Regions from separate parts of the Kitasatospora sp. NPDC023385 genome, predicted to be linked through region 2. Evidence: riboswitches for the same ligand, from Rfam matches in the RefSeq annotation. Region 2 holds a riboswitch; each other region holds the start of a gene.

Region 1 (7,484 bases), on a different contig from region 2:
TGGCCAGCGAGCCCGGCGCCGTCACCGTGCTGGCCCTGCGCAACGGGCTGCTGGTGGCGGCCACCGTGCTGTCCTGCGTCCGGCTGTGGCGCTCCACCCGCGGCGAGGCGCCGCTGCCGGCGACCGTGGTCCTGGACCGCGAGCCCGCCGCGCTGCCCCCCTCCGGCTACCCGGTGCGCCCGGGCATCGCGTACGAGCAGGACCTGCTGGACGGCATCGACCACCCGGGCGCCCCCGCCGAGCAGCGGCGCTGACGGGCGTCTCAGCCCCGGTCCTTCAGCGCGGCCACCGCGTCCAGCCAGAGCCGGGTGAACTCGGCCAGGCCGATGCCCAGTTCGCCGCGCAGCAGCCGGTCCGTCCGGTGGTCCCGGTCCTCGCCCTGCCCGTCGCCCGCGCCGACGGCCCGGTAGAAGGCGACCAGCCGCTGCGGACCGTAGCGGCTGGCGATCAACTCGCAGGCCAGCCAGGACTGCTCGTAGGCCTGGGCGATGCCGGCGGCGCCGGCGGCGAAGTCCCGGTCGGCGGGCAGTTCGGCAGGCAGCTTTCCGGCGGAGACGTCCCGGGCCAGCTCGGGGGCGATCTGCCGCGGCGTCCGGCCGGAGCCGCGGTAGGCGGTCCAGTCGGCGACGCCTTCGGAGAGCCACAGCGGGGTCCAGGACCGGGTGTCGGCCCTGGTGGCGACGTGGGTGGCCTCGTGGGTGACGACCACCTGCCGGCCGAAGTCGCTGAGCCGCCCGAACGCCTCGGGGTTGACCAGTACCCGGTCCGCCGGGGTGTGCACGGGCGCCCCGGGGGCGGCCACGGTGACCGCCGCCATGTCCGCCCAGTCCGCCGGGTCGCCCTCCAGCAGCCGGGCGAACTGGGCCTCGGTGGCGGCCAGTTCGAGCAGCAGCCGGCCGGGCCAGGCATCGCCCCAGACCGCGCCGACGGCGGGCACCGCCCGGTCCCCCACCGCGACCAGCCCGGCCGGGTCGGGTCCGTCGGCCAGACCGAGCACCAGGCATTGCGCGCCGGGGGCGGAGCGGGTGGCGCCGAGGTCCCACAGCGCCGGCGGCCCGCTAGTGGCCTCCTCCCGCTCGACCCGCCAGCGGTCACCGGCCCGGACCAGCCCGATCCGGCGCGGATACACCACCGGCTGGTCGTCGTACCCGGCGATCCGCACCGCCAGGTCGGCGGCGGCGCTCGCCCGGTCCGGCGTGCGGCCCGCGGCGAGCACCAGGTTGCGGTACGCCGCCTCGGCGATCGGCAGCCCGGTGCGCTCCGGCAGCGAGCGAGCCCGCTCCGTGAGCACCGCGCCCACCTCGGCGTGCAGGTCGGCCGCCGGGCGGGCGGGGGCCGCCGGAGCGGCGGGCGGCAGCGAGAGCTGGGCCAGCCCGCCGGCCGCGAGCAGCAGCGCGCCGCGTCGGGACAGCGCGCGGCGGGGTATGCGGGTCGGCCGGCGGTCGGCGGGGCCGGCGGTCGGCGCGCTCAGAGCCGGACCACCCCGGCGACCGGCATGGCGTTGACGCTCTCGTAGCGGACCCTGGCGCCCGGGTAGGGGGCGTGCACGATGACGCCGCCGCCGGCGTACATGCCGACGTGGTGCATGTCCCGGTAGAAGATCACCAGGTCTCCCGGTCGCGCGTCGGACAGGTTGATCCGCTGCCCGGCGTACGCCTGGGCCTGCGAGGTCCGCGGCAGGGTCACTCCGGCCTGCCGCCAGCTGTAGTACATCAGACCGGAGCAGTCGAACGCGCGGGGCCCGGTGGCACCGTAGACGTACGGCGAGCCGATCATCCGCACCGCGGCGGCCAGCGCGGCCGCCCCCCGCTCGGAGGCGGGCGGGGTGGAGCCGAGGTCCAGCCGGTCGGTGCCCCGGGTGGCGCGCTGCTCGGCGTCCCGGGCGTCCTGGACGGCCATCCTGGTCCGCTCGGCGGCGCCCAGGCCGTTGAGCAGCTTCTGCGCCCGGGCCAGCCGCTGCTGGACCTGCTGCTTGCTGTCGGCGAGCGAGCGGCGGGCCTGGTCGAGTTCGGCGAGCTTGCCGGCCGCCTCGGTGCGGCGCTGGTCGAGCCGGCGCTGGCGGCTCACCAGTTCGTGCAGCGCCTCCCGCTGCCGCTCCGAGGCCTGGCCCAGGGCGCGGGCGCGGGCGAGGTAGCCCTCCGGGTCGGACGAGAGCATCAGTTGGGCGGTCTGGGTCATCCCGCCGCTGCGGTACTCGGCCCCGGCCACGGTCGCCAGGTCGCCGCGCAGCTGGTTGAGCTGGTCCTGGGCGACGGCGATCTCGCCCTGCAGGATCGTGGTCTCGCCCTGGAGCCTGAGCTGGGCCTCCTGCGCCGCGTTGTACTTCTCCGACGCCTGCTCGGCCTCGTCGTAGAGCTGCCCCACCTGCGCCTGGACGTCCTTGCGGTCGGCCGGTTCGGGGCTGCCCGGGGCGGCCTGGGCGCTGCCGCCGGTCGCCACGCCCAGCGCGGTGGTGGCGGCCGCCGTCAGTACCAGCGCGCGGGCGAGCAGTTGGGGGCGGCGGTGCACGGGCATGGCGGCAACGGCTCCAATCCTGCGGCGCGGCCCCGCCGCCGCACCATGGCATGCGGCCGTCGAGCGGGAGTCCGGTGGCAGACGTTAGCGAGTCCGGGCAAGCGAGTCCAAACCCCTCCCAACCCGAATATTCGCCCCCCAATCGGACACCAGCCCGATCCGCCGGAAAAGCCGCAGGCCCGGGCTTCCGTGACGGAAGACCGGGCCTGGCGGAGCCGAGTGGAGTCAGACCCGAACGATGCTGCTCAGCGGCATGTTGCTGACGGCCTCGTAGCGGACCGAGGCGCCCGGCTTGGGAGCGTGCAGCACCTGGCCGTTGCCCGCGTAGATGCCGACGTGGTGGGCGTCCCCGTAGAAGATCAGCACGTCGCCGGGCTGGGCCTGGGACAGGTCGGTGCCGATCCGGGTGCCGGCGTGGGCCTGCTCCTGCGAGGTGCGCGGCAGCGAGACGCCGACCTGGTTGAACGACCAGACCATCAGGCCGGAGCAGTCGAAGGAGCCCGGGCCGGCGGCGCCCCACACGTACGGGCTGCCGATCTTCGAGGCGGCGGCGGCCAGCGCGGCGGCACCGTGCGAGCTGCCGGGGGCCAGGACCGGGGCGGCCGGCTTGGCGGCCGGCGCGGACGCCCCGGCGGAGATGTCGGTGCGGCTGTTGTCGCGCGAGGCACGGTCGGCGGCCTGCTGCTGCGCCTTGGCGGCGTCGGCCTGGGCCTTGGCGTCGGCGGCGGCCTTCTCCTCGGCCGCGCGCAACGCCTGGCGCTCCTGCTCGGTCAGGGTGTTGAGCAGGTCCTGGGCGGCCTTCAGCTTGGTCTGGACGTCGTCCTTGGAGGCCTTCAGCTGCTGGGTGGTGGACTCCAGCTCGGCGAGCTTGCCCTGGGCCTCGCTGCGGTCCTGGTCCAGCTTGCGCTGCTGCTCCTGCAGCTGCTTCAGCTGGTTCTTCTGGGTGTCGCCGGCCTGGTTCAGCGCACCGGCCTGATTGAGGAAGTTGTCCGGGCTGGTGGAGAGCATCAGCTGGACGGTCGGGGATATGCCGCCGTTGCGGTACTGCTCCCCGGCGATCTCGGCGAGGCCGCCCTGCAGTTCGGTCACCTGGTCCTGCTGGCGGGCCACCTGGTCCTGCAGGCCGGAGACCTGCTTCTCCAGCGTCTGCTGCTTCTCCTGGGCGGCGTTGTACTGCTCGGTCGCCACCTCGGCCTGCTGGTTGAGCTGGTCTACCTGCTCCTTGACCTGCTCCTTGGTCGGCTGCGGGTCGGCGTGGGCGCCGGACTGCGCGGAGAGGACGACGGCTGCGGCGGCGACACCGGTCAGGATCGAGACCCTGGCACGGCCGGCTGGCTTGGGACGACGGTGGGACGCCACGAAGGCGGGCTCCTTCTTCCTGCGTCCGCCTACCGGGTGAGCTGACGGGTTCGGGCTGGAAGTATGCCCTACGACGCCTCACGGCCTTCCAAGGCCGACCTGGCGCCGATTCACCCCGGAGGAACATGGTTCCCCGGCTCCGCTCCGCAGCCGCCCCCGACCACTGGGCTCCCCTGTCGGACAAGTCGTTTCGACCTGCCCCGCTGCCTCGCGAACTCGGCGGGAACCACCGCCGCCACCCAGGCTGGGTGATCGACTGTGCGGTGGTCCGGGGCATGACCCTAGTAACTGAACCGTGATCGGTTCAAATCCTTGTCAGAAATAAGACAGAAGATTACCCAAGTTCTTTTGTGAAAATGACCGTTGGTGACCATCGCGGCACGCAAGGCTGATCAGGTCTCACCAGGTGGTCGCCAAACCTGCGAAAAGCCGAACGCCACCCCCGATCTGAGGGTGGCGCGGATCACAGCCCCGGCCGGGCCCGTGCGGCGTGTCGGACCGTCAGACCCGGCGGATGGTGTTGATCGGCATCGCGTCGGCCTTCATCACCTTCACCACGTCACCGGTGTGCGGCGCGTGGACCACCATGCCGTTGCCGATGTACATCCCGACGTGGTGCATGTCGGGACCGTAGATCACCAGGTCGCCCGGCTGCGCCGCGGCGAGCCCGGGCACGGCGGTGCCGTAGTGGCCCTGCTCCTGCGAGGTGCGCGGCAGCGAGACTCCGGCCTGCCCGTACGACCAGACCATCAGGCCCGAGCAGTCGAAGGTGGAGGACCCGGTGGCGCCCCACACGTACGGCGAGCCCTGCTTGCTCATCGCCTTGGCCACGGCCGTGGCCGCGTAGCCGCTGGCCGGCGGCAGGCTGCTGAGGTCGACCCGGTCGCTGCCGCGCGAGGCCCGGTCGTCCTGCGCCTGCTGGGCCTTCAGCGCGTTGCGGTCGGCCGCGCTGAGCGAGTTCATCAGGTCCTGGGCGGTCTTCAGCTTGGTGTTGACGTCCGCCTTGGCCTGGTTCAGGTCCTTGGTGGTGCTGTCGAGCGAGGCCAGCACGGCGGCCGCCTCGGCCTTCTCCTGGTCCAGCCGGCGCTGCTGGTCCAGCAGCCCCTTGAGCGCCTCGGCCTGGCTGGTGCTGGCCTGCTGGACGGTGGAGGCCTTCTCCAGGTAGCCGGAGGGGTCGGAGGAGAGCATCAGCTGGACGGACGGGTCGATGCCGCCGCTGCGGTACTGCTCGCCCGCCACCTCGGCCAGACCGCCCTGCAGCTGGGTCATCTGCTCCTGACTGCGGGCCACCTGGTCCTGCAGCTGGTCGGACTGCTTGCGCAGCTGGTCGGCCCGCTCCTTGGCGCCGTTGTACTTCTCGGACGCCTGCTCCTGCTCCTGCTGGAGCTGGTCGATCTGCGCCTTGACGTCCGTCTTGTTCGGCTGCGGCGCGGCGTGCGCCGCCACTTGGGCGGAGAGCGCGACCGCGGTCGCAGCAGCAGCGGTGAGCACGGAGACCCGCGCGCGGCTCGGCTGCTTGGGACGGCGGTGGGAGGCCAAGGGTCCTGCTCCTTCTTCCATCGGACTCACCCGATTGAATGAGATTCCGGAAAATAGGTTTGACGCCAGACCCTAGTGAAGATCTAACCGATTTGCTACTCCCCGAAGGCGTGAAGTCCGTTTCCCACACCGACTTCACCGGACCCGCACAATGCCCCGGAACCCGCACTGACCAGGCATCACACCGCCCGGCCGGCTCAGGGCCGGGCCAGCCGGTTCAGCAGCAGTACCGACGCCACCGGGCGCGCGCCAGCCTTCCGCACGCCCTCCGCGACCTCGCGGTCGGTGGAGACCACCACCACCGGACGTCCCTGCGGCTCGGCCCGCACCAGACGGCGGATCAACTCGTCCGCCGTCTCCCCGGTCCGACTGAACCGTACCCGGACCCCGCGCGGCGGCGCCATGATCACCGGAACGTCCAGGTCCTGCCCGTCGAACACGCAGGTGACCTCCGCCTGCGTGCGCTGGGCCAGCATCGCCAGCCCGCCCAGCAGCCGGATCCGCTGCTGCTCCAGCGGCAGCGACGGGTAGCCGGTCTTGGTCACGTTGTAGCCGTCCACCACGAGGTGCACCTGCGGGATCGCCAGCAGCTGGTCCAGCAGCGCCGGGTCGTCATCGGCCAGTCCGCGACGTGCCACGTCGTGCGGCGAGGCCGCCCCCGGCACCACCGCCTCCACCAGGTCCGCCGGGCGGATCTGGGAGACCGGCAGCGCCAGCTCCCGCTGCAGCCCCTGGGCCGACTGCAGCACGGTGTCCAGCAGCAGCCGCAGCCGCATGTCCTCGACGCCGCGCCCCTCGCGGGCCGACCGGCGGCCCTGCTCGGCGGCGGTCTCCAACTCCGAGACCCGGTGCTTCAGCCGCCGCGCCTCGACCTCGGCGGCGCCGCGCTCGGCCGCGCCCTGGGCCTTCACGGCCTCCAGCTCGGCGAGCACCCGGCGCGTCTCGGCCTGCGCCCGGCGGGTGTCGCTCTCCAGCGAGCGCACCTTCTTGCGCAGCGACTCGGCCTCCCGCCGGACGCCCTCGAACTCCCTGCGCTGCCGGTCCAGGTCCGCCCGCGCCGCGGACCGCACCTCGGCCAGTTCGGCCTGCAGCTTCTCCGCCAGCCGGGTCGCCTCCGCGGCCGCGTCCTCGGCGCCGGCCCGCTCGGCCTCCTCGCCGGCCTCGGCGACCAGCCGGCTCCAGCCCGCCGAGCGCACCAGGTAGGCGGCGGCCGCGACGTCCATCGGATCGGCGGCGCCCGGGACGCTGCCCGACTCCAGCGCCTTCACCAGGTCCGGCTGCCCCAGCCGCAGCCGCTCCGCTATCCGCACCCGGAAGGCCGGCTCCGCCTCCAGCGCCGCCGCCAGCGCGGTGGCCGCGTACTTGGCCCGCCGCGCGGGCGTGAACTTGACGTACTGACGCAGGCTCTGCGGCAGCTCACCCGGCGGCAGCCCGCCCAGCGCGTCCGAGGCCAGCCCGACCACGCGCCGGCGCACCGCCTCGGGCAGCGGCCGGTCGAGCTTCTCGACGGCGCGCTCCGGCCCGGGCCGGGAGGAGTCGGACGAAGCGGCCCCGGTCTCGACGGCTCCGGACGCGGCGTCCTCGGCCGGGCCCGTCCCGGTGTCCGGCGCCTGCGCAGCGGACCGAAGTCCCCGCTCTTCGTCGGGCTCCTTCGCTGCGTCCACCACGTCCTCGGCTCCGATCCTGTTTCCGGCGGGGTACGGCCGCGACCGCCCCCTGTCGTCACGCTCCGTGCGTCTGGTCTGTTCTGTATTGTCCCGTGCGGCGGACGGGCGCGCCGCGCGCCGCCCACCGCACGGGCGGGACTCAGCCCTGCTCGGCCCGGGCCTGCGCATCCTCGGCGCCCGGCCGGGCCACCAGCTCGACCTGGTCGACGGCGTTGCACCAGCGGCAGCGCACCGACTCGACGGTCTCGCTCAGCACCTCGGTCTCCTCGACCTTGGACTCGCCGGCCAGGTCGAAGTGCAGGAACTCGGTCACCCGCGCGGTGCGGGTCACGTCGAAGCGGGTGAGGTTGCCGCACAGCGTGCAGCGCCAGCGCGTCTCGGCGGTCAGGGCGGGGACGGTCATCG
Region 2 (7,484 bases):
TGCCCGGCACGCCCGGGGGAGTCCGGGCCGGACTGATCAAGGTCGCGTGCGATCCGGGCCCCGCCACCCAGCACACCCGTCGGGCGATGGCCGCAGCCGCCGAGGCCCACCACGCCACCGGTGCCCCGATCGCCGTGCACCTCGAACCCGACGGCGATCCGCACTGGATCCTCCACCGGCTCCACACCCGGCACGGTGTCCGGCCCGACCGGATCATCCTCGGCCACCTCACCCGGTTCACCGACCAGGCCGTGCACCGCGGCCTCGCCGCCGAGGGCGTCTACCTCGCGTTGGACAGTCCCTCCCGGATCGGCCACCCGGCCGACCTCCAGGCCTTCGACGTGATCTCCGACCTGGTCGAGAAGGGCCACGCCGCCCAACTGCTCCTCGGCGCCGACACCACCACCCGCACCGCCCGGCAGGCCGACGGCCCCACCCGGCTGCTCACCGACCTCGCCCCGCGTCTCGCCCGCACCTACGGGCCCGAACTGTCCGAGCTGCTCCTCACCACCAACCCGGCCACCGCCTTCGCGGCCGACTGGCGCACCCCGTGACTCCGGTGGCCGACTCCTCCCGCCCAGGGTCGAACCCGAGCAACACTTCGGCCCCGCCCACCGGTTGAGCACGCGGCCGCACCCCGAGTCGCTCAAGGCTCGCGCCCGCGAGGCCCGTCCGCTTCGACCTCCCGGATGCCCACCACGTTTGCCACGTTTGCCGCGTTCCTCGACGAGAGCCCCGTCGGCCTCATCGGCGGTCTCCCTGGAACACCGGACGGCGTACGGGAGTTGCGCTCGCTCTGGGGCGCCCCGAGGGTGCGCGGCCGGGGCGTCGCGGACCGCCTGATCGGGGAGGTCGAACGCCGGGCCCGCATCACCGGCGGCATCATCCGCCGCCTCGCCGTCATCCTCGCCAACACCCCTGCGACCCGATGACCGGGTGGGCCCGGCGGCCCGGCGTGGTTCGGTACCCGTCGGTCGGCTTTGGGGCGGGCGGTCACATGTGGGTGCCGCCGTCGATGCGGAGCTCGGTGCCGGTGACGAAGGCGCCGTCGTCGGAGGCGAGCATGGCGATCACGCCTGCCACGGTCTCCGGGCCGGCGAAGCCCTGGCCGAGGGCGGGGGAGAGCTTGGCGAGGAGGCTGAAGTCGGCGTCGGCGGGCAGGCCGGGGTTGTTCGTCATGCCGCTGTCGATGCTGCCCGGCGCGACGCAGACCGCGCGCAGGCCCTGCTTCGAGTACTCCGAGGCGATGGCGTGGGTGAAGGACTGGATGCCGCCCTTGGTCGCGGCGTACGCGGCCATGTAGGGGTGGGCGAAGCTCGCGGAGGTGGAGCTGAAGTTGACCACCACGCCCTTGCCGCCGGCGAGCAGTGCGGGGAGCGCCTCGCGGGTCATCAGGAAGGTGCCGGTCAGGTTCACCGCGAGGAGCTTGTTCCAGAACGCGAGCGTGGTCTCGTGGGTGTGCGAGGAGCGGAGGATGCCGGCGGCGTTGACCAGGACGTCGAGGCCGCCCAGCCCGGCCGTCGCCTCGGCCACGCCCGCGACGACGGCGGCTTCGTCGGCGATGTCCAGGACCTGGACGGTGAGGCGGTCCGCGGTGCCGTCGGCGGTCGCGCGGTCCAGGGTCTTCCTCAGGCCGTCCTCGTTGACGTCGACGGCGACGACCTTCCCGCCCTCGGCGAGGATCCGGTGCACGGTGGCCTGGCCGATGCCCGAGCCGCCGCCCGTGATGAGGACGTTCCTTCCGCTGAAGCGCTCCATGGTGGTACTCCGTTCGGTTCGTTCGTGGTCTCTCGACCTCGCGGGACACGGTACGCCTATGTGGCACGTCATGCCAAAAAGTCCGATGGCGCCAATTTGGCATGTGGCGCCACCATGGCACTGTGCGCTTAGGCTGAGCCTGTGACCGGACGTCCGACCCTGAACCAGCGCCGCCGTGACGCCACCCGGCTGGACATCGCCCGCACCGCCGCCGCGCTCTTCGCCGAACGAGGTGCGGACGCCACCACCGTCGAGGAGATCGCCCTCGCCGCGGGCATCTCGCTGCGCACCTTCTACCGGTACTTCTCCGTCAAGGAGGACGCCGTCGCACCACTGCTCGCGGCGGGCGGCCGGCAGTGGGTCGACCAGCTCGCCGAGAACTCGGCGGACCTGCCGCTGCGCGAGGCGCTGGAGAGCGCGGCGGCCGCGTCCCTGACGCCGGCCGACGAGGCGGGGGCCGAAATGATGCAGTGGACCCGCAGCCTGCTGCGCGACCCGCGGCTCGAAGGCACCTGGCAGCGCGTCCACGCGGACTCGGAGGTGCGGCTGTGCGCCGTCCTCGCTGAACGCTGCCCGGCGGACACCGACCCGCTGGAGATCCGGCTGGCCGCCGCGGCGGCGACCGCGGCGATCCGGGTGGCCCTGGAGCAGTGGGCCTCGTCCGACGCCCCCGCCACCGGCCCGGAATCTCCCCGAGACCTCGGCGTGCGATGCATGCGCGAGCTCACGGCGGGGCTGCGGCTCTGGGAGCGCGTGGCCTGAGCCGGGGACGTGCGAACAGGTAACAGATGACAGATGACAGATTTCGAAATCTGTCATCTGTCATCTGTCACTTGTTACCTGAAGTCTGAAATCCGTCAGCTGTCGATTGTCGGCCGTCGCCCATCGCTCGCCGGCTGTTCCCCGCCCCTCCCGGCCGTCATCAGCTTCCTCCCAGCTACCGCTAGGGTTGGCCTTCGCGCCCCGGCCGGGGAACCGGGGTGACCTCCTCGGATGTCCCCAGCGGTGGGGACTGGAGTTCGAGGCGTGGGAGCAAGTAGGACATGGGTCTGACGAGCCACAAGGTGCTGGCGCTGACCGTATTGATCGCCGTCGTGATGATGGCCGGCACGGTCTGGCTGTGGCCCAGACTGGCCGGGAAGTCCTGGCAGGCGGTGCTCGGCCGGATCGGCGCGCTGCTCGCCACCCAGCTCACGGTGCTCGCCGCGCTCGGCCTGGTGGCGAACAACTACTTCGCCTTCTACAGCAGTTGGGACGACCTGCTGGGCACCGGCGACACCGGCCCGGTGGTGATCCACAACAAGGCGGACGCCTCCGGCCGCCTGCTGGTGGAGACGATCGGCCACGCCTCGGTCAAGGGCGGCGGCGCCCTGGGGCGAGAGCCCGGCCAGTCCGGCGAGATCCGGAAGGTCCGCATCGACGGCGCGGTCAGCCGCCTGTCCACCGAGGGTTACGTCTACCTGCCCCCGCAGTACTTCCAGCCGGAGTACGCCCACAAGCAGTTCCCGGCGGTGATCGTCAGCACCGGGTTCCCAGGAATCGCCGAGAATCTGATCACCCGCTTCAACTACCCGGGTGCGGCGCTCAAGCTGCTGCAGGAGGGCCGGATGCAGCCGACCGTCATGGTCCTGATGCGCCCCTCGCCCGCCTTGCCGCAGGACACCGAGTGCGAGGACGTCCCGAACGGCCCGCAGTCCGACACGTACTTCACCAAGGACGTGCCCTCGGCGATCCAGGCCAGCTTCCGGGTGTCGTCCGACCCGCAGGCCTGGGCCTTCATGGGCAACTCGACCGGCGGCTACTGCGCGCTCAAGCTGGCCATGCGCCACCCCGACGTCTTCCCGACCGCCGTGGCCCTCTCCGCCTACTACGCGGCCGCCGACGACCCGACCACGGGCGACCTCTTCGGCGGCAGCAAGCGGCGCCGCGACGAGGCCGACCTGATGTGGCGGCTGAAGAACCTGCCGCAGCCGAAGGCGTCCGTGCTGCTGGCCGGCACCAAGAAGGGCGACGGCAACTACCGCCAGGAGACCGAGGCCTTCGTCAACGCGGTGCAGAGCCCGATGGCGGTCTCGTACAGCATGCTGGAGAACGGCGGCCACAACTTCGAGACGTGGAGCGCGCTGCTGCCGTCCTCCCTGGAGTGGCTGTCGCAGCACCTCAAGGTGCCGAACCAGACCGCCTGACAGCCGGACCGGGCCCGCCCGACGACCAAGCATCCGAACGACCCGCACCCCCGGAGCCCGAGGCCTCAGAGCCTCGACGCCCCAGAGCTTCGACGCCCCAGAGCTTCGACGCCCCGGGGGGTGCGGTGGTCGCGCGGCTCAGGCCACCTGCTCCAGCGTCCCGGTGTGCAGTTCGCCGACCCGGCCGCCCTCGCCCTCGAAGGTCCAGAAGGCCCGCACCGTCAGCTTGCCAAGGTCCATCACGTGGCTGACGGTGATCCCGCTCTGCTCCGTCCAGCTGACGAAGTAGACCTCCGGCGCGACCTCGGCGACGTGCAGCCGCACGTCCTCCCACTGGCCCGCGGACTCGCCGAGGCCCTCCCAGCGCAGCCGAGTGCCGTCGGCCGAGTAGGTGTTGCGGAAGGCCGCGCCGTTGTCGGCCCGGAAGAGGTAGGTGCGGCCGGCGAAGGCGGGCAAGGGCGCGATCATGGTGGGGCGGCTCCTCGTGTCCGTGTGGGGTGCTCTTGTGCACTGCGGAAGATGTCAGGCCTCCAATTTATCCGACCGGGTGCACTCGGTCGGCCCTTTGCCACGGTCCGGTCCCGTCTGATCCGCCACCGTCGCGTCCGGCAGGGAGCGCGTCCCGGGGAGGGGCCCTTTCGATCTGGCCGCCTGCTCGCCGACCGCCCGCCGTCCGCCCAATCGGGGATTGATCCAACTCCGCCGCCACGCAGCGTCGTTGATCGACACCACTGTGAGCTGCACGACAACCGGCCCGGCAGAGTTGTCCGTTCACGTACGGCCTGCCTAGCCTGCAACGGTCGTCCGCCCTCGCGGACCCCGCCGCCGGGACGCCGAGTCCCGTCCACCCGTCGGCGGGTCACCGAGCACCACAGCGGACGGGAGCGGGGGAACCAAGGTCGGCGCCCGGCTCGTGCGCTCATGCGTACGGACCGCGGCTAGGGGTGAAGCCGCTCCTCAGGCGGCCGGGCAACTGCAGCCCGAACCCGACAGCTCACCTCGCAGGCGTCGCAGAGGTCATCTCATGCTCAAGCCTGCCCAGCGCCACGCGCCGCGCCACGCCCGCCCGTCCCGCCACGGCCGCAACGCCGCGCTCGCCGCCACCGGGGCCCTCGCCATCACCGGCGCCGGCCTGCTCGGACTGCCGTCCGTCGCCGGTGCCCAGGCGGCCACCGCGCCGACCGTCACCCAGGACCGCCTCGCCCCCGCCACCATGGTCGCGGGCAAGGCCACCGCGGCCTCGCTCGGCCTGCACTCCTCGGCCTGCTTCACCGCGAAGACCGTGGGCGTGGGCGTGCGCGACGCCCACGGCGCCAACCTGGACTTCCCCGGCAACGCCTCCAACGTGCAGATCTGCCCGAGCGGGGTGAACTTCACCAGCGGTGCGCGCACCCTGCCCGCCGGGACGTACAGCCAGTTCGGCTTCTGGCAGGACCTCGGCGGCGCCTGGCACAACCTGCCCGCGCAGCAGCTGGTGGTCTCCGCGGCCGGTACGTCCACGCCGAACCCGTCCCCGACGGCCACCCCGTCTCCGACGACCACCCCGACCGCCACGCCGACCACCACCCCGACGGCCTCCCCGAGCGCCACGGCGAGCCCGACCACCCCGGCGCCGTCGTCGCCGGTCGCCGGCAAGGCGCTGACCTGGTCCGACGACTTCAACAGCCCGATCAGCTGGGGCCAGCGCTGGGTCGGCGACAAGAGCACGGCGTACAAGTACGGCAACCACAACCCGGGCGACAACAAGCTGGACTGGCTGAACAAGAACAACGTCAGCGTCGCCAACGGGGTCGCCACCTTCACCGCCACGCCCGGCGGCCCGGCCATGGAGGACGGCACGCAGTCCTGGAACACCGGCTTCCTGACCACCGAGGGCTCCAGCGAGGGCTTCCAGGTCAAGACCGGGGACTACGCCGAGACCCGGGTCAAGCTGCCCTCCGGAACCGGCGCCTGGCCGGCCCTGTGGACCTGGAAGAACGGCAACGGGGAGATCGACTCCTTCGAGTACCACCCCGACAACCCGAACCTGCTGGAGCTGACCAACCACGTCAACCCGGGCAACCCCAAGTACTACACCGACGCGAGCGCCATCGCGAAGGACCAGTGGGTGACCATCGGCACCTACTACGGCGCCAACTCGGTGGACTGGTACGTCAACGGCGCCAAGGTCTTCTCGGACGGCAAGGGCGTCGGCGCCAACTGGTCGGCGTACCTGATCCTCAACCTGTCGGTGTGCGCGGGGAAGTACCACCCCGCGCCGCAGGGGACCGCCCCGATCACCATGGCCGCCGACTACGTCCGCGTCTACCGCTAGACCCGGGCCCGCGTAGGCCCGCAGCCACGCAGGCCCACAGCCACACGGGCCCACAGTCATACGGGCCCGGGCCCGCGCAGGCCCAGGCCCGCGTGGACCCGGGCCTGCGTGGTCCGGGAACCGGCAGCTCTCAGGAACCGGCAGCCGTAGCGACCACCGTGATGTCGAACGGCTGCCGGTCGTTGTTCCCGTCCTGGTCGTCCGCGCCGTGCACCGCGACCGAGCCGCCGTGGAGCGTGCCGATCGGCAGCTCGGGGGAGAGCCGGACCGGGATGAGCGCGGTCGCGCTGCGCAGGGACGGCAGTCCGGGGCCGAAGACGCAGCGGACCTGCCGACCGCGCTCCAGGACCCTGCAGTCCTGGGGGAAGAACGGGCCCTCGGCGCTGACGCCCCTCGGCAGGGTGACCACGACGGTGAACGGCGATGCGGTGGTGTCCGGGCCGCCGTTGGCGACGAAGGCGTGGACGGTCGTGGTGCCGCCGGGCGGCGCCGGGTCCGGATCGAGCCGGACCACCGCCAGGTCGGAGTCGGACGGCACGGCCGCCGGAGCGGGCAGGGTGGACGGTCCGGCCACGGCGGGCACCGCGGAGCCTCCGGCAGCCGGAAGTGTGGACGGCCCGACCGGCGCCGGAAGTGTGGACGGCCCAGCCGGAGCGGGAAGCGTGGACGCCTCGGCCGGCGCCGGAAGTGTCGACGCGTCGGCCACCGCCGGCAGGACGGACGCCTCGGGCGCGCCCGGCGCGACGACCTCCACCGCCGGCCGCGGCTCGGGCCGCCGCAGGGCCCAGGACGGGCCGGTGGACAGCACCGCCAGCGCGCAGCCCGCCGCCACCGCCGTCACCGCTGCGGACCACCCGGCCCCGCCTGACCAGGCCCCGCTCGAAACCCCGCCCGAAGCCGTCCCCCTCGTGCCGTCCCGTACGGTGCCGCGCACTCCCCGGTGCTCCATGCCGCTCACCCTGCCCTCGGTTTCCGGCCGCCCGCGCCGTTGCGGGCCGCGTCCGCACCAGGGTGGCCGAGCCGCCGCCGCGACCGGGGCGCAACCCGCCCGCCGTCCGCTCGAACGGAGGACGGAGGCTGTGCGCCGGTCCTTGCCCGTCCTCCTCCAGTGGCGATCTGGCGGGAAGCGGGGGTTGACGAAACGTCAGGGAGCGAGGACCTGGCCCAGCCGGGCGGCGATCTGCCGCATCACCGGGACCAGCGAGGCGGCCCCGGCCTGCTCCTCC
Region 3 (7,484 bases), on a different contig from region 2:
CCCCCGCGCACTGGGCGGCCACCAGGGTCACCGCGGACGGCATCGCCGGGCCGGCCCTGGCCACCGAGCTCCAGCGCCCTACCGCCCGGACGACCGCCCACCGGGGCCCGGGCACAATGAGCGGAAATCCCAGCCCTGGAAGCGGAGCACGATGAGCCAGACCGTCACCCGCGCCCTGCGCATCCTCGCCGAGCTCGGCGAGGGCGAGCGCTCCCTCGACCAGCTCGCCGAGGTGCTCGGTGTTCACAAGACGACCGTGCTCCGTCTCCTCCAGAGCCTCGAAGAGGAACGGTTCGTCTACCGCGACGCGGCCTACCGCTACCACCTGGGCGCCGGCCTCTTCGCCCTGTCCGGCCTGGCCCTGGAACAGCGCGGCATCCGCCGGATCGCCGCCCCGCACCTGGCCGAGCTGAACGCCGCCACCGGCCAGACCGTGCACCTGGCCGCGTACGAGGGTGGCGAGGTGGTGTACATCGACAAGTTCGACTCCCGCCACCCGGTGCGGATGTACTCCCGGATCGGCCTGCGCGCCGCCCTGCACAGCGCCGCCGTCGCCAAGGTGCTGCTGGCCGACCTCCCGCTGCCGGAGCGGCGCCGGGTGGTGGCCGGGATCGACTTCACCCCGCACACCGAGCGCACCCTCACCACGCCGGAGGCGCTGCTCGGGGAGTTGGAGAAGGTCGCGGCCCAGGGCTGGGCGCAGGACCACGCCGAGCACGAGGCCTTCATCAACTGCGTGGCCGCGCCGATCCGGGACGCCAGCGGCCGGGTGGTCGCCGCCGCCTCGATCTCCGTCCCGGACGTCGTCCTCCCGTACGAGCAGGTGCTGGACCTCCTCCCCCAGCTGCTCGCCGCCGCCCGCGCCGTCTCGGCCGACTGCGGCCGCCCCGACCACAACTGACGCCCTGCCACCGACCGTAAGGAATCCCGCACCCCATGTCCTCCGACAAGACCGAGATCCGCACCGACGGCGCCCCCGCCCCGGCCTGGACGTTCTCCCAGGGCGTCCGCAAGGGCCCGATCCTGCAGGTGTCCGGCCAGGGCCCGCAGGACCCGGCGACCGGCGAGTACCTGCACCGCGGCGATGTGAAGGCGCAGACCCGGCGCACCCTGGAGAACGTCAAGGCCATCGTGGAGGCCGGCGGCGCCACCATCGAGGACGTGGTGATGTTCCGCGTCTACCTCACCAAGCGCGCCGATTTCCCGTTGATGAACGAGGTCTACGCCGAGTTCATCGGCGAGAACATCAAGCCCGGCGGGGTGAAGCCCTGCCGCACCACCGTCTTCGTCGAGCTCCCGCAGGAGCCGATGCTGGTCGAGATCGACGCCCAGGCCGTCGTGGCCTGACGCCCCCTCCGACCCGCCCACCGGGGGCCCGGACACCTCCCCGCGTCCGGGCCCCCACCGTGCACGGACGCCTGCTTGCCACACCCCGGCACGGACATTAGGTTAGGCTCACCTAACTTACTGGAGGTCCGTCCATGAGCCTGCCCACCGGCGACACCGAGGTCCCCGAGCCCACCACCGCCGAACGGATCCACAGCCTGCTCGGCGCGACCTCCTCGCTCACCGTCCGCGCCCTGGGCGAACCCCACGCCCTGGACACCCCGGTCTCCGTCCACGGCTCCCGCCTGCGGCTGCGCGCCCCACTGGACGCCCCGCTCACCGCGGCCGCCGCCCACGCCACCGACGGCCTCGCCGTCGTCCTCGACGTCACCGACGTCTCCCCGGTCGCCGTCCGCGACCGGGTCCGCGCCCGCCTCACCCTGGCCGGGCGGCTGCACCTGGCCCACCTCGCCGACGACGGCCTCAGCGTCCACCTGCGCGTGGACGTCGCCCACGCCGTCCTCGCCACCCCGTACGGCACCGGCGCGATCACCGCCGACGACCTCGCCCTCGCCGCCCCCGACCCGCTGGCCCGCCACGAGGCGGCGCTGCTCACCCACCTCGCCGACGACCACGCCGACGCGCTCGACGTCCTCACCCGCCTGCTCGACCCGGCGCTCCTCGCCCGCACCCCGGACGTCCGCCCGCTCGCCCTGGACCGCCACGGCCTGGTGCTGCGCCTGGACCACCCGGAGGGCCACCGCGACGTCCGCCTGGTCTTCCCCGAACCGGCCCGCGACACCGAGGACTTCGGCCACCGGATGCACGACCTGCTGTCCGCCGCCCGCTCCGGCCAGCCCGTCCACCGCAGCTGAGACGGGCTCACCGCTCGACGGCGCCCTCCAGCACGATCCGCCCCATCCGCGCGTACCGCACCGGCCGCCACCGGCGCACCGCGAGCGCCGGCACCGCCGGCGAGACCGCCCCCAGCTGTGAGCGCGCTCTCGAACGACCCCAGCCGCCCCCGACCACCCCCAGCCACCCCTGGCCGACCCCGGAAAAGGCAGTGGCCGGCCCGGCTCGTGAGGGAGGTTGGTCCCACGAGCCGGGCCGGCCTGGGCGTGTCCCGCGCCCATGTCCGCCGTACGGCGATCACCCGGTCGAGCGGTCACCCGACATGACCATCCCGGAGGATCGATTCGCTCCGCAGCAGCGGTGGTTCCTGAAGCCCCGGAAGGGTCAGAGCGCGACGCCGTGCGCGCGCAGGTAGGCGACCGGGTCGATGTCCGAGCCGTACTCCGGACCGGTGCGGATCTCGAAGTGCAGGTGCGGGCCGGTCACGTTGCCGGTGGCGCCGGAGAGGCCGAGCTGCTGGCCGACGGTGACGGTCTGACCGATCTTCACACCGATCGACGAGAGGTGCGCGTACTGCGCGTACTTGCCGTCGGCGAGCTTGATCTCGACCTCGTTGCCGTAGGCGCCGCCGTTGCCGGCCTTGACCACGACACCGTTGGCGACGGCGCGCAGCGGGGTGCCGGTGGAGGCGACGAAGTCCTGGCCGGTGTGGTGGCCGGAGGCCCACATCGAGCCGGCCACGCCGTAGGCCTCACCCAGCACCGGGTTGGCCAGCGGGGCGACGTAGCCGGAGGTGGCGGCGACCGGAGCGGCCGTCACGGCCTGGGCCGGGGCGGCGGTCTGGACCTGGGTCTGCACCTGGGCGGCCGGCTTGGCGGCTTCGGTCTTGACCTGGACCTGGACCTGGGCCTGCGGCTTTGCGGCCGCGGCGGCCTGGGTGACCGGCGCAGTCGGCTTGGCGGGAGCGGCCGGCTTCGCCGGGGCGGCGTCCGCGGACGGCGCGGCGGGGTGGCCGGCGATCGCGAGCTGCTGGCCCGGGAAGATCAGGTTCGGGTTGGCGCCGACGACCGAGCGGTTCTGCTCGAACAGCGCCTGCCAGCCACCGTCGACGTGCTTGACGTCGGCGATCTTGGACAGGGTGTCGCCGCTGACGACGCGGTAGCTCTCGTGCGCGGTGGGCGCGGTGGGCGCGGCAGGCGCGGCGGTCTGGGCGGCCGGCTGGGCCTCGGCGCCGGCGGCGGACTGCACAACCGGGGCGGCCGGGGCAACCGGGGAGGTGTGCGCCTGGGCGCTCACCGCGGTCACGAGCGGAAGGACGAACGAGACGCCGGTGACGGCGGTGGCGATGCCGATACGGGCGGCGCGGGGCAGGACGATACGACGGGCCTGTGCAGGCATGGAACTTTCCTCTCCGACGCCTGCGAGGTGAGCTGTCGGGTTCGGGCTGGAGTTGCCCGGCCGCATGCGCGGCTTCACCCCTAGCCGGCCCTGGTCGTCCGCGCCCTGAGGCGCGAACTCCGGTCCGGCGACTTACCTGTGGGTCCCCCGCTCCTGCCGTACAGAGTTCAGTTCGAACCACCGGGCAGCGGCAGGATTCGGCGTTCCGCCCGGCGGATCCGTCCGGACTGGCCGGGCGGTCGCTGAACTAAAACCCATCCGTTCGGGTGAAGCAATGTCGATCTCTTGAATCGACAACCACCTACCGCCCCGCGGTGACCCTCCGGATGCCCCCCTGCACGATGCGTACACAATCCATTCACCGCGCGCCACTGATCCACGACCCTCCGCCCACATCCCCAACACTGCGCAGCCAGCCCATCACGCAGCGCATCCGACCGACACACCCGCCGGTGACCCTTGTCACGTACGCCCCACGGGGCGCAGGATCGGGCCGTGTCCACCTCCGAGGCCGGCACCCTGCGCCTGGGCACCGCGCAGGGTCGCTGGGTACTAATGGCGACCGTGCTCGGCTCCAGCATGGCGATGCTCGACGGCACCGTGGTGAACGTCGCCCTGCCCCGAATCGGCACCGACCTCGGTGCCTCCCTGGCGTCCCTGCAATGGACCCTGAACGCCTATCTGCTCACGCTGGCGGGCCTGATCCTGCTCGGCGGCGCGCTCGGCGACCGGTACGGCCGGCGCCGGGTCTTCCTGATCGGCGTGGTCTGGTTCGCCGTCGCCTCCGCGACCTGCGCCGCCGCACCGAACATCCAGGTCCTGATCGCCGCCCGCGCCGTGCAGGGCATCGGCGGGGCGCTGCTCACCCCGGGCTCGCTCGCCATGCTCCAGGCCGTCTTCCACCCTGACGACCGCTCGGCCGCGGTGGGCCTGTGGTCCGGCCTCGGCGGGGTGTCGGCCGCGATCGGCCCCTTCCTCGGCGGCTGGCTGGTCGACGGCCCCGGCTGGCGCTGGATCTTCCTGCTGAACCTGCCGCTCGCCGCCGCCGTGATCGCGGTCACCACCCGGTCCGTGCCGGAGAGCCGGGACGAGAGCGCGTCCGGCCGCTTCGACGCGCCCGGCGCGGTGCTCGCCGCGCTCGCCCTCGGCGCGATCACCTACGCACTGACCGCCGCCGGGGAGGGCGTCTCCGCCACGGTGTGGGTCAGCGGGGTGATGGGTGTCCTGCTCGGCGCCGCCTTCGTGGTCGTCGAACGGCGCGCGGTCGAGCCGATGCTGCCGCTCGGCCTGTTCTCCTCCCGGCTGTTCACCGCCGTGAACCTGGTCACGCTGTGCGTGTACGCGGCGTTCAGCGGCGTCTTCTTCCTGCTGGTGGTGCAGTTGCAGATCGTCGCCGGCTTCTCGCCGCTGGTCTCGGGTTTCGCACTGGTGCCGATCACGGTGCTGATGCTGGCGCTGTCGGCCCGCGCGGGTCGGCTCGGCAAGCGGATCGGCCCGCGCATCCCGCTCACCGTCGGCCCGCTGCTGTGCGCCGCCGGGGTACTGCTGATGCTGCGCACCGGCCCGCACTCCTCGTACTGGGCGGACGTGCTGCCCGCCGTCACGGTGATGGGCTTCGGCATGACGCTGCTGGTCGCGCCGTTGACAGCCACCGTGCTGGCCGCCGTCGAGGTCCGGCACGCGGGCATCGCCAGCGGGGTCAACAACGCCGCCGCCCGGGCGGCCGGCCTGCTCGCGGTGGCGGCTCTCCCGGCGCTGGCCGGGCTGAGCGGCGACGCCTACCGGGTGCCGTCCGCCGTCGACTCCGCCTTCCACACCGCGATGCTGATCTGCGCGGGCCTGCTGGCGGGCGGCGGGCTGATCGCCTTCGCCACCGTCCGGGGCAACGTCCTCGCCCCGGCGGACCACCCGGTCGCCGAGCCGGACTGCGAGTGGAACTGCGGCACCACCCCGCCGCTCGACCCCGGCCACGTCCACGCGCACGAGGGCCCCGCCACCGGTCCGGCAGCGGGGCCCTCGCCCGGGAAGTCGCCCGGGAACTGACTCGACGTCAGAGAATGTCGCCGGGCGCGTACTTGGCGGCCTCCGGGTAGGCGGCCGCGACGGCCTCCACCCGGCGGACCACCTCGGCGACCTGGGCGCCGGCCGCGCCGGTGAAGGAGAGCCGGTCGGCCAGCAGCGCGTCGAGCGCGGCCCGGTCCAGCGGGATCCGCTCGTCCTCGGCCAGGCGGTCCAGCAGCTCGTTCTCCCGGGCGCCGGCGCGCATCGCCAGCGCGGAGGCGACGGCGTGCTCCTTGATCACCTCGTGCCCGGTCTCCCGGCCGACGCCGGCCCGCACCGCGCCCATCAGCACCTTGGTGGTGGCGAGGAACGGCAGGTAGCGGTCCAGCTCGGCCTCGACCACGGCGGGGAAGGCGCCGAACTCGTCGAGGACGGTCAGGAAGGTCTCCAGCAGGCCGTCGAAGGCGAAGAAGGCGTCCGGCAGCGCGACCCGGCGCACCACCGAGCAGGAGACGTCGCCCTCGTTCCACTGGTCGCCGGCCAGCTCGCCGGTCATCGAGGCGTAGCCGCGCAGGATGACGGCCAGGCCGTTGACGCGCTCGCAGGAGCGGGTGTTCATCTTGTGCGGCATCGCGGAGGAGCCGACCTGGCCCTCCTTGAAGCCCTCCGTGACCAGCTCGTGGCCGGCCATCAGGCGGATGGTCTTGGCCAGGCTGGACGGCGCGGCGGCCAGCTGGACGAGGGCGGTGAGCACCTCGAAGTCCAGCGAGCGCGGGTAGACCTGGCCGACGCTGGTCAGCACGTTCTCGAAGCCGAGGTGCCCGGCGACCCGCTGCTCCAGCTCGGCGAGCTTCGCGGTGTCGCCGCCGAGCAGGTCCAGCATGTCCTGGGCGGTGCCGACCGGGCCCTTGATCCCGCGCAGCGGGTAGCGGGCGATCAGCTCCTCCAGGCGGCGGAAGGCGACCAGCAGCTCGTCGGCGATCGACGCGAAGCGCTTGCCGAGGGTGGTGGCCTGCGCGGCGACGTTGTGCGAGCGGCCGGCCATGACCAGCTCGGAGTGCTGGGCGGCCAGCGTGGCCAGGCGCACCAGCACGGCGACCGTGCGGTCCCGCACGTGCTCCAGCGACTGGCGGATCTGCAGCTGCTCGACGTTCTCGGTCAGGTCCCGGGAAGTCATCCCCTTGTGGATCTGCTCGTGGCCGGCGAGCTCGCTGAACTCCTCGATCCGGGCCTTCACGTCATGGCGGGTGACCCGCTCGCGGGCGGCGATCGAGCCGAGGTCGACCTGGTCGATCACCCGCTCGTAGTCGGCGACGGCGTTCGCCGGCACCTCGACGCCGAGGTCCTGCTGGGCCTTCAGGACGGCGAGCCACAGGTGGCGCTCGAGGACCACCTTGTGCTCGGGGGACCACAGCTGGGCCAGGGTCGCCGAGGCGTACCGGGAGGCCAGGACATTGGGGATCTGGGGCTTCGCGCTCACGCTTCGCAAGAGTAACAGCCGAGGTCACGCCGGACGTCGGCGGATGGGGCGGGCCCGCTACTGGGCGCCGCCCGGTCGGCCGGTCAGCACCGGCAGGACCTGTCCGCAGATCGAGTGCAGGGAGATCCGCTGCTCGTCGGTCATCGCCCCGAAGGCCTGGTGGGTGCGGGCCATCTCGCCGCGGATGTGGTTGAGGATCTCCCGGCCCTCGGCCGTGATCACCACGATCTTCACCCGGCGGTCCCCGGCCGCCGCCGCGCGGTTGGCCAGGCCCAGCGACTCCAGCCGGTCCACGATCCCGGTGACGTTCGACGCGTCGCAGCCCAGCCGGCCGGCCAGCGCGCGCATCGGCACCGGCTCCTGCACCGCGCCCAGCGCCTTGGCCTGCGAGGAGGAGAGCCCGTGTCGGGCCGCGGCCGCCGCG

Evidence for each region. Region 2 has a riboswitch for cyclic di-AMP ahead of AC0B61_RS00895 (glycoside hydrolase family 16 protein). Riboswitches for the same ligand answer to the same signal wherever they lie in the genome.
Region 1: it holds a riboswitch for cyclic di-AMP, as region 2 does, so the genes downstream of both, AC0B61_RS19980 (C40 family peptidase) here and AC0B61_RS00895 (glycoside hydrolase family 16 protein) in region 2, are expected to answer to the same signal.
Region 3: it holds a riboswitch for cyclic di-AMP, as region 2 does, so the genes downstream of both, AC0B61_RS21845 (M23 family metallopeptidase) here and AC0B61_RS00895 (glycoside hydrolase family 16 protein) in region 2, are expected to answer to the same signal.

The regions. Positions count from the first base shown of each region.
Region 1 is NZ_JBVOOL010000012.1:61,552-69,035, reverse strand. It holds gene AC0B61_RS19995 (glycosyltransferase 87 family protein) at 1-254, shown strand, start outside; gene AC0B61_RS19990 (hypothetical protein) at 263-1,291, opposite strand; gene AC0B61_RS19985 (C40 family peptidase) at 1,468-2,514, opposite strand; gene AC0B61_RS19980 (C40 family peptidase) at 2,740-3,873, opposite strand; cyclic di-AMP (ydaO/yuaA leader) riboswitch at 3,884-4,039, opposite strand; gene AC0B61_RS19975 (C40 family peptidase) at 4,375-5,412, opposite strand; gene AC0B61_RS19970 (NYN domain-containing protein) at 5,610-7,076, opposite strand; gene AC0B61_RS19965 (hypothetical protein) at 7,219-7,482, opposite strand.
Region 2 is NZ_JBVOOL010000001.1:203,330-210,813, reverse strand. It holds gene AC0B61_RS00925 (phosphotriesterase family protein) at 1-554, shown strand, start outside; gene AC0B61_RS00920 (GNAT family N-acetyltransferase) at 690-932, shown strand; gene AC0B61_RS00915 (SDR family NAD(P)-dependent oxidoreductase) at 994-1,758, opposite strand; gene AC0B61_RS00910 (TetR family transcriptional regulator) at 1,900-2,520, shown strand; gene AC0B61_RS00905 (alpha/beta hydrolase) at 2,802-3,944, shown strand; gene AC0B61_RS00900 (phenolic acid decarboxylase) at 4,083-4,412, opposite strand; cyclic di-AMP (ydaO/yuaA leader) riboswitch at 4,802-4,967, shown strand; gene AC0B61_RS00895 (glycoside hydrolase family 16 protein) at 4,969-6,258, shown strand; gene AC0B61_RS00890 (hypothetical protein) at 6,389-7,207, opposite strand; gene AC0B61_RS00885 (IclR family transcriptional regulator) at 7,403-7,484, opposite strand, start outside.
Region 3 is NZ_JBVOOL010000013.1:208,800-216,283, forward strand. It holds gene AC0B61_RS21825 (sugar kinase) at 1-155, shown strand, start outside; gene AC0B61_RS21830 (IclR family transcriptional regulator) at 152-901, shown strand; gene AC0B61_RS21835 (RidA family protein) at 937-1,347, shown strand; gene AC0B61_RS21840 (DUF2470 domain-containing protein) at 1,482-2,201, shown strand; gene AC0B61_RS21845 (M23 family metallopeptidase) at 2,566-3,579, opposite strand; cyclic di-AMP (ydaO/yuaA leader) riboswitch at 3,582-3,762, opposite strand; gene AC0B61_RS21850 (MFS transporter) at 4,135-5,622, shown strand; gene purB (adenylosuccinate lyase) at 5,630-7,060, opposite strand; gene AC0B61_RS21860 (MarR family winged helix-turn-helix transcriptional regulator) at 7,118-7,484, opposite strand, start outside.